One region of the Rhizobium sp. BK379 genome, then DNA from elsewhere that is predicted to be linked to it. Evidence: predicted binding sites of a transcription regulator. Region 1 holds the regulator's gene; each other region holds the start of a gene.
What was found. Region 1 encodes PhoB, which activates phosphate uptake and scavenging genes when phosphate is short. Its sites were predicted from a motif close to TGTCATNNANCTGTCAT; they were not measured.
Positions count from the first base shown of each region.

Region 1 (3,277 bases):
ACCGAGGCTGTCGTCACCGGATTGGGCAAGACAGCATTTGGCGACACACCCATCGCGCTGTCACCTCGTAACGCAGGCGTCGCCTCCCGGCTCGCGGCGGCAAACGGGAATGTGTCTATCGCTGTGGGCAACCAGGATGTTCTCGACCGTTCCGATCTCGTATTTTTGGCAGTGAGGCCGCAAATTGCCGAGGAGGTCATCCGCTCGCTTCGATTTCGGCCGGGCCACCATGTCATCAGCTTTGTCGCGGCTACGCCAATGGATCAACTGCTGGCGTGGATCGATCGGCCGGTTCGCCTGAGCCTGGCAATTCCACTTCCGTTCGTCGCCGATCTCCAGGGGGCGACTGCGATCTACCCTCCCGACGAGGTCTCCCACACCCTCTTTTCGGCGCTCGGAACGGCGATTCAGGTTGAAGACAAGCAGGAGTTCGAACTTCTCGCGGTGGCGAGCTGCCTGATGGCCAGCTATTTCGGCATCCTGGACGCGACGTCGACCTGGCTGCAGAGCAAGGGGCTCTCGGGAGCGGCTGGCGACGCCTACCTCCGTCAACTGTTTTCCGGCCTCGCCCATGCCGCCCGTTCAAAACCTGTCGCGAGTTTCGATGAACTCATCGGCGAGCATTCGACCAAGGGCGGATTGAACGAACAGGTGCTCGAAGACTTTCGTGCGTTTGGCGGCACTGCGGCTCTGCAAAAGGCTCTTGATCGAATTCTTGTGCGCATTCGTCTGTAAAAAGCAGATCCTTTCGAGGTTCGCTTTCGGCGCCTCGCGTCGGTTTTCATAAGGAGCTAGGGGGGCCAGATAGACAAACGGGCCGCCCGGCAAGCGAGCGACCCGTCTGGACCTCCGATCACTCGGACTAAGCTTAAGCTTCCATGGAATATCCCGCGCCGCGCACGGTGCGGATGACATCCTGCATGTTGGAGAAATTCAGCGCCTTGCGCAGGCGGCCGACATGGACGTCGACGGTGCGCTCGTCCACGTAGATATCATGGCCCCAGACGCCGTCGAGAAGCTGCGAGCGGGAGAAGACGCGGCCCGGCGAGGACATGAGGAATTCCAGCAGGCGGAATTCGGTCGGGCCGAGGCGAACTTCACGGCTCTTGCGATGGACGCGGTGCGTTTCGCGATCGAGCTCGATATCACCACATTTCAGAACGGTGGAGAGCACCTCGGGACGGGCGCGTCGGAGCATCGCCTTGACGCGGGCGACGAGTTCCGGCGTGGAGAAGGGCTTGACGACATAGTCGTCCGCGCCGGTCGAAAGACCGCGAACGCGCTCGCTCTCTTCGCCGCGCGCCGTCAGCATGATGATCGGCAGGCGCTCGGTTTCCGGCCGCATGCGCAGCCGACGGCAGAGCTCGATGCCGGAAACGCCCGGCAGCATCCAGTCAAGGATGAGCAGGTCCGGCGTGCGCTCCTGAAGCCGGATTTCGGCTTCGTCGCCACGAAGGATCGTATCCACCTCGAAACCTTCGGCTTCAAGGTTGTAGCGGAGAAGCACGCTCAGCGCCTCTTCATCTTCAACAACTGCAACTCTTGGGATCATGCGTGTCAGTCTCCTAATGCATGATCCTTAAACCGGGGGTGATTTAAGCAAGGGACCATGCAAGACTCGGAATTGGCTGCGACCCTTGCGCGCCCCGACGGGGCGCGCACGCAATCGGCAGGTCCGGATTACTCCGTGACCGCACCAACGGTATTGGAGCTGTCGTCCTTCGGACGCTCGCCCTCCGGCTGGGCGCCGGTTGCCATATAGTAGATCGTCTCGGCGATGTTGGTCGCGTGGTCGCCGATGCGCTCGATGTTCTTGGCGCAGAAGAGAAGATGCGTGCAGCTCGTGATGTTGCGCGGATCTTCCATCATGTAGGTGAGGAGTTCGCGGAACAGCGAGGTGTACATCGCGTCGATCTCGTCGTCGCGCTCGCGGATGGACTTGGCCTTGTCGGCCGAGCGATTGGTGTAGACGTCGAGCACTTCCTTGAGCTGGACCAGCGCCAGTTCGGAGAGATGCTCGAGACCGCGGGCGAGCTTGCGCGGAACGCCGGTGCTCTGCACCGCGATAACGCGCTTTGCGGTGTTCTTGCCGAGATCGCCGACGCGCTCGAGGTCGGCGGCGATGCGGATCGAACCCATGATCTCGCGAAGGTCGGACGCCATCGGCTGGCGGCGGGCGATCGTGACGATCGCCTTGTCGTTGATCTCGCGTTCAGCGTGATCGAGGATCACGTCGTCGGAAATGACCTTCTGAGCGAGTGCGGTGTCACCGTTGACCAGCGCGCGAACTGCGTCGGCGCCCATCTGTTCGGCAAGACCACCCATCTCGGAAATGCGCCGGGACAGGAACTTCAGATCGTCGTCATAGGCGGAAAAAATATGTGTCGATGCCATGGGGCTTTGTCCTCGAAAATCGGGAAGGCTTCACATTGCCAAAATCAGCCAAACCGGCCCATGATATAGTCCTGGGTGCGCGGATCGTCCGGATTGGTGAACATCTTGTCAGTATCGTTTTCCTCGACCAGGTTGCCGAGGTGGAACATGGCCGTACGCTGTGATACGCGCGCGGCCTGCTGCATGGAATGCGTCACAATGACGATCGTGTAGTTTTCACGCAGCTCGTGGATCAGCTCTTCGACCTTTGCAGTCGCGATCGGGTCGAGCGCCGAGCAGGGTTCGTCCATCAGGATGACTTCCGGGCTGACCGCAACGGCGCGTGCGATGCACAGACGCTGCTGCTGACCACCGGAAAGGCCGGTGCCGGATTCATGCACGCGGTCCTTGACCTCGTTCCAGAGGCCGGCGCGCTGCAGGCTGGTCTCGACGATCTGGTCGAGGTCGGCCTTGGACTTTGCCAGACCGTGAATGCGCGGGCCGTAGGAGACGTTTTCATAGATCGTCTTCGGGAACGGGTTCGGCTTCTGGAACACCATGCCGACGCGGGCGCGCAGTTCGACGACGTCGATATCGGGATCGTAGATATCATCCGTGTCGAGCGTGATCTTGCCGGTGACGCGGCAGCCGTCGATCGTGTCGTTCATGCGGTTCAGCGAACGCAGGAAGGTGGACTTGCCGCAGCCCGAGGGGCCGATCAGCGCGGTCACGGTGTTTTCGCGGATGTTCAGATTGACATCGAAAAGCGCACGCTTCTCGCCGTAATAAACGGAGACATCCTGACCGATCATCTTATACGGAACGTTGCTCATTTTCTGGTCCAGCGCCTTCTCGACTGCGGCTTCCGTCAACATGTTCATGATCTTTACTCCGTTTACCAGCG
Region 1 covers NZ_JACIAD010000002.1:457,210-460,486, reverse strand. The annotation lists gene FHT93_RS13260 (pyrroline-5-carboxylate reductase) at 1-735, shown strand, start outside; gene phoB (phosphate regulon transcriptional regulator PhoB) at 869-1,552, opposite strand; gene phoU (phosphate signaling complex protein PhoU) at 1,681-2,394, opposite strand; gene pstB (phosphate ABC transporter ATP-binding protein PstB) at 2,439-3,254, opposite strand; gene pstA (phosphate ABC transporter permease PstA) at 3,269-3,277, opposite strand, start outside.

Region 2 (3,277 bases), on a different contig from region 1:
CGAATTCCATGCCCTTCATGGCATCGACGAGCTTGGTGCCATCGGTGCCACCGCCGGTCTTTTCGAGGGCGGCATAGGCGACATGCATGGCATCATAGCCGCCGACCGACATGAAGTTCGGGCGCATGTTCTTGTTGGCTTTGCGCACTTCGGCGACGAAAGCCTTGTTTTCCGGGCTGTCGTGATCGGTCGAATAGAAATGACCGGTGATGACGCCCCTGGCGGCCGGTCCCATGCCATTCAGGAGATCGTCATCGGTGACGTCGCCGGTGGCGATCAGCTTGATGCCGGCGTCGGCAAGACCGCGATCGACGAACTGCTTCATGAAGATTGCGCCGACACCCGATGGCACGAAGACGAAGAGGGCATCGGGCTTGGCGTCGCGTACACGCTGAAGGAAGGGTGCAAAATCGGGGTTCTGCAGGGGAACGCGGAGTGCTTCGACAACCGTGCCACCTTCTTTCTTGAACTGGTCGGTAAAGCCCTTCTCGATGTCGATACCCGGACCATAGTCGGTTACCAGCGTGACGACCCGCTTGAGGTTGTTCTGGACTGCCCAGGTGGCAACCGGAACGGCGGATTGCGGACCGCCCATCGAGGTGCGCACGAAATAGGGCGACTGTTTCATGATGGCCGAGGTCGTGGCCGAGGTGATGATCGCCGGAACCTTTGCCTGGTTGAGAACCGGGGCGACACCCATGGCAAGCGGCGTCAGGCCGAAGCCGACGAGCATCTTGACGCCATCATTGACGACGAGTTCCTGGGCGATGCGGCGGGTCTGGTCGGCCGTGCCCGCGTCGTCACGCAGCACGAGCTCGATCTTCTTGCCTGCAACCGTGTCGCCATTGATTGCCATGTATGCGCGGGCGCCGGCCTCGACCTGACGGCCGGTTGAGGCAAAAGGACCTGTCATCGGCAGGATCACGCCGATCTTCACCGTTTCCTGCGCAAATGCAGGCGCCCCAGCAAGCGTGGCGAGCGCCGCGCCTGCTATCAATAGTCTTCTTGAAAACGAAATCATGTATACTCCTCCCATTGTTGCGCATCATATCTCTCTCCCGGAGATATGCCGCGACCTGAACGTTTTTCTTCTCTCCTCCAGAGGAAAACGCCATTGTCGCGAAAATTGCTCAGCGGTATCAATGTATACATAAAACTTGACTTGGTACAAGCTGCCGCTACCTGGCTGGCTGATCACCAAAGGCCCGGCGGACGGTCTTTTGCGCTTGCCAGTTTTGCGTTTTGTCAAAGCAAATTTTCGATCGTCGCAACTCTGTCATATAGCTATGGCGAGAACGTGCTTTATCGAGCGAATTGAACAGGGAGCGTGCCATGATCGAAAACACTCAGCTCGACCGTATCAAGAACGAAATCGCCGACAGCTTCGACGAGGAGCTGGAAATGCAGATGGAGGAGGACCGGCTCGACGAGCTGGTCGCCGAGGGCATGTCCGGCGAAGCGGAACAGACGCTCGAGCGCAAACTCTATTTCCGCGAGCTCTTCCGCCTGCAGCATGAGCTGGTCCGTCTTCAGGACTGGGTCCAGTACAAGAAATTGAAGGTGGTCGTGCTTTTCGAGGGCCGCGATTCCGCCGGCAAGGGCGGTGCAATCAAGCGTGTGACCCAACGCCTCAATCCGCGCGTCTGCCGCGTCGTGGCGCTGCCGGCGCCGACCGAACGCGAGCGGAACCAGTGGTATTTCCAGCGCTACACGCCGCATCTGCCGTCGGCGGGCGAGATGGTGCTCTTCGACCGCAGTTGGTACAACCGTGCCGGCGTCGAGCGGGTCATGGGCTTCTGCACGAAGGACGAGCTGGAAGAGTTCTTCCGCTCCGTGCCGGAATTCGAGCGCATGCTGGTCCGCTCCGGCATCATCCTCATCAAGTACTGGTTCTCGATCACCGATGAGGAGCAGGAGTTCCGCTTCAACATGCGCATCCACGATCCGCTGAAGCAGTGGAAGCTCTCGCCGATGGACCTGCAGAGCCGCGTCCATTGGGAGGAATATACCAAGGCCAAGGAAGAAATGCTCGCCCGCACCCATATTGAGGAAGCGCCGTGGTGGGTTGTTCAGGCCGTCGACAAGAAACGCGCGCGCCTCAATTGCATCGCCCATCTGCTCGGCCAGATCCCGTATGAGGACGTTCCGAAGGAAGGGATCGTGCTGCCGGATCGCGTGCGTCACGATGACTACCACCGCACCCCGGTTCCGCCGGAAATGTATGTTCCCGAAGTCTACTGATTGAAATGGCTGCGGCCGGTTTCCGGCAGCGGCGTCTTTTCAGCATGTCGCGCAAAACCGATTCACGCGTTGCGCGACATGCCTTAATGCGCCGATTGCTGCTTGGCGCGGGCGACGATCTGGGTCGGATTGACGAATTGCAGCGCGATGATGAGCCAGAAGAGCGTCGTCACCATATAGATCACCGCCATCGCATCGATTGATTGGCTGGCTCGTACGCCGGATGCGAAGACCGCGTAATAAAGAGAGACGACAAGCGTCTGGGTCTGCGGTCCGGCGATGAGGAAGGTCAGCTCGAACATCGCGAGCGTGCGCACCAGGACGAGCAGAAGTGCTGCCAGCATGCCGGGCAGCAGGAGCGGCAGTAGAATGCGGATAAAGAGGCTGGTGGTGCCGGCACCGAAGACACGGGCGGCGGCCTCGATGCGCGGATCGATCTGCTCGATGAACGGGATCATGACGAGCACGACGAAGGGGAAAGACGGCACGAGGTTGATCAGCACCACGCCCCAGAAGGTGCCGCCGAGCCCGAGCTGGTAGAGCACTGTTGCCAGCGGAATGCCGTAGGTCAGCGGTGGGATCAGCAGCGGCAGCAGGAAGAGCAGAATGATGGCGCGCTTGCCCGGGAAATCGCGCCGCGCCAGAGCATAGGCTGTCAATACGCCCAGAATGCCCGAGATAATGACGACGACAAAGGCCATCTCGAAGGTAACGATGACGACGCTGGATAGCTGGAATTCGCTCCAGGCGCTGAAATACCAACGATCCGTCCAGCCGCGCGGCAGCCATGTGCCGAGCCAGCGTGTGGCGAAAGAGTTGACGATCACGGCCGCGATGACCGCAAGCAGGTTGAGGACAAAGAGGGTCGCGAGCGCCCAGACGGCGATGCGCCAGATCTTCGAGGTAAGGCCCTGGTCACGGATCATGGCTTAGCCTTTCGTGCCGCCGGCCGGGCCGCGGTAGAAGAAGGAACGCGCACCGAGGACGGCGACGACAACAATGAGCTCGACGCCACCCATGATAATGGCGATCGCCG
Region 2 covers NZ_JACIAD010000001.1:2,091,899-2,095,175, reverse strand. The annotation lists gene FHT93_RS10635 (ABC transporter substrate-binding protein) at 1-1,021, opposite strand, end outside; gene ppk2 (polyphosphate kinase 2) at 1,333-2,241, shown strand; gene FHT93_RS10625 (ABC transporter permease subunit) at 2,325-3,167, opposite strand; gene FHT93_RS10620 (ABC transporter permease subunit) at 3,171-3,277, opposite strand, start outside.
Region 2: a site for PhoB is predicted at 1,264-1,280, ahead of ppk2 (polyphosphate kinase 2). Genes of this name have one in related genera too.

Region 3 (3,277 bases), on a different contig from region 1:
AACGTTCGGACCAGAACTGCGTGCGCGTCTCGGTGTCGACCAGTTGAACCGAAATCCGCAGGCGGTCTCCGCCGCGCCGCACGGTGCCCTGGACCACGTAATTGACGCCAAATTCGCTCTCGAGATCATGCACGTCGACGAAGCGGCCCTTATAGGTGAAGGCGGACTGGCGCGCGATGACGAAGAATTCGCGAACGCGCGAAAGCGCCGCGGTGATTTCCTCCACGACGCCATCGACGAAATACTCATCGCCCTGACCGCTGAGATTGTCGAAGGGCATGACGACGATCGACGGCTGGTCCCTGCCGAAGCGCTGAGCAGGTGATGGCGTTGCTGGCCCTGTTCCTCTCGCTGGTCCTGTTCCTCTCGCTGATAGGGCATCCCCGCCTTCAGGCGCCTCCAGCAGCCAGTCGACCCGAAAGACGGATATCGGCCGGGGTATGTTCTTCATGGCGCGTTCGCCAAGGCTCATCAGCACGAACGGAACCTTGCCATAGAGGTGCTCGCGCACGGAGCCGGAAATGCAGATGCCCGACGGCGGCGCCATCTCCTGCAGGCGCGCCGCAATATTGACGCCGTCGCCGAGCAGATCGTCGCCCGAAACGATGACATCGCCCAGATTGACGCCGATGCGGAATTCGAGACGGCGTTCCGCGGGCATGTCCTGCGGATTGCCGGCAAGGCGCCGCTGGATTGCGACCGCGCACCTGACAGCCTGAACAGCGCTTGCGAATTCGGCGACAAATCCGTCCCCTGCTGTGCCGAAGATGCGGCCCTCATGCTCGCGCACGATCTCGGCTATCTGGCTGAGGCACAGGTTGAGGGCATGAATCGTGCCCTCCTCATCCAGCGCCGTAAGGCGGCTGAAACCGGCAACATCGGCGGAAAGGATGGCTGCGAGCTTTCGATCCACGGTGGTGGTTGCTCCTGCGGAGTATCGTACCCTGGGATGAATATGCGCGGATTTCGCCAAATTCATAGGGTTTTACATGAATGGATGAGTGACCGCCTTCGGCATGGTTGTCGTCGCAGCGGCACACACGGATTGGTCAGCGGGATTTGCACCGCTACAAGTTATGGATATTTTCGATATTCAATTTTACCGATAGTTTTTGGCGCCTGTTAAGAGCCGGCTGGTATTCGGTCGTTATCGCAAATGCCTGTGCCAAAATCCCTCTACTAAGTCATTGTGAAATCGGAATTTTGAAATGCGCCTTTTGAAAGAGTTTATGGTCATCACCGCCTTGCCGATGCTGCTTTGCGGCTGCGGCGCGGGCAAGTCTCTTCAGGCTGGGGCCGCCAAGCTTACAGATGACCTCGGGACCGCCCTGACCGCCCCCTATACCAAGGTCGACAGCCAGTGGCGTGGCAAACCGATCGCGACATTCGAAAGCAAGTTCGGGGCGCCGACGGACCGCAGCGCTGCAGGCGGAACGCCTGTGCTGACCTGGCAGCGATCGCGCGTGGTGCGGATACCCGCAAGAACCTATGACCAGACGGAGTATGTCGGCAACATGGTCCTGACCAAGCGGATCTTCTCACCGGAACATGATCAGGAAGTATCCTGCACCGTTGCCGTCACCGCAAAATCGGGAATGATCACGCGGGTGAAGCCGCTGAGCGACAGGGTCGTTCCGGTTGGCGAAGACGGGTTCTTTCCGTCGAATACTTCGACCTGCCAGATCATTTTCGGAGTGTGAGAGAATGTGCCCGAAGGCGATGGCCACGGTCACGTCCTCTGCACAGAGAACTTCGACACTATCGCCGGATGGGCACCCGCTGCCCATTGAGCACATGCCCTGATCATCAGACGTTGCCGCGTCACATATCCTTCATCGTCCCCGGCTAGGCAGGCCGAAATCCGGAGACTGACCATGGACACGACCACCCAGCCAAACCGCCCGAAGATCGCCGAAACCGTCATCCACCCGACGGCAAGCCTCAGGGATTCGAGTATCGGCAAATGCTGCGAGATCCTGGAGCAGACCTCCCTGCGCACGGTCGACCTCGGCGATTATTCCTATCTCGGCCAGCGCTGCATCGTCGGCGATGCCTCGATCGGGAAATTCTGCGCCATTGCGGCAGAGGTCAGGATCGGCGCGCCCAATCACCCCATGGACCGCCCGTCCATGCACCGTTTCACCTATTGCCCGGAATATTACTCCGCCGATGCCGTGCGCGATCATTCCTTCTTCGCCGACAGAAAGGCGGACCGCGCCATCATCGGCAATGACGTCTGGATCGGCCACGGCGTCATCGTGCTTCCGGGCGTGACGGTCGGAGACGGCGCCGTGCTTGCGGCGGGCGCCGTCGTCACCAAGGACGTCGCGCCCTATACGGTCGTCGGCGGCGTCCCCGCCAAAGTCATCCGCGAGCGCTTCTCGCGAACGACAGCCGAAAAACTTGCCGCCATCGCCTGGTGGGACTGGCCGTTCGAGACCATCATGGAGCGTCTCGCCGAATTTCAATCCAGTGATATCGAGGCTTTCTGCGAGCGCTGGTCCGAGCCTGCCCATCTTGCGCAAGAGAGTGAGGATCGCCGGTCATGAGCGATGAAAGACATCAGCATAGTGCGGCCTGCCACTGCGGCCGCATCAAATTCCGGGTCCGGCTGGCGGATGAGTTCAACACGATCCGCCGCTGCACGTGCTCCTACTGCCGCATGCGCGGCGCCATCGCCGTCTCTGCCGATCTGAAGGATATCGAGTTCGTGGAGGGCGAAGACAACCTGACGCTCTATCAATTCAACACCCGGACGGCGAAGCACTATTTCTGCAGGACCTGCGGCATCTACACCCATCATCAGCGCCGCTCCAATCCGAACCAGTTCGGCATCAATGTCGCCTGCATCGAAGGCTTCAGCCCCTTCGATTTTCCGGAGGTTCAGGTCATGGATGGCGTCTCCCATCCCTCGGATTCCGGCTCCGCCGCAAGGGTCGCCGGGATTATCCGCTTCGAACAGGCAAAGTGAGCGTCGCCACGCCGGCTTTTGCGCCGCTGGCGTGAGACGAGGCCCGGGCATTCGCCGGGCCTCGCTGATTGCGGATACGGGGCCGTGCCCGTCAGTAGTCCCAGAAGATCGGCACCCAGCGAAAGGCGTCGCCGTCGACGGCCACGTGGCCGATAGACGGGAACGGCAGGTGGGTCGCCACCAGCAGTTCGCCAGTCGCTGCCAGCTCGCGCAGAAGCCGGACGCGGACGCGGACCGCCTCCTCGGGGTCGTGCTCGAAACCGTTGAACCAGTCGGGATGTTCGAACCCGACCGCGAACACGGCAT
Region 3 covers NZ_JACIAD010000001.1:1,195,717-1,198,993, forward strand. The annotation lists gene FHT93_RS06200 (adenylate/guanylate cyclase domain-containing protein) at 1-913, opposite strand, end outside; gene FHT93_RS06205 (hypothetical protein) at 1,209-1,700, shown strand; gene FHT93_RS06210 (DapH/DapD/GlmU-related protein) at 1,875-2,549, shown strand; gene FHT93_RS06215 (GFA family protein) at 2,546-2,971, shown strand; gene FHT93_RS06220 (MBL fold metallo-hydrolase) at 3,063-3,277, opposite strand, start outside.
Region 3: a site for PhoB is predicted at 1,820-1,836, ahead of FHT93_RS06210 (DapH/DapD/GlmU-related protein). Genes of this name have one in related genera too.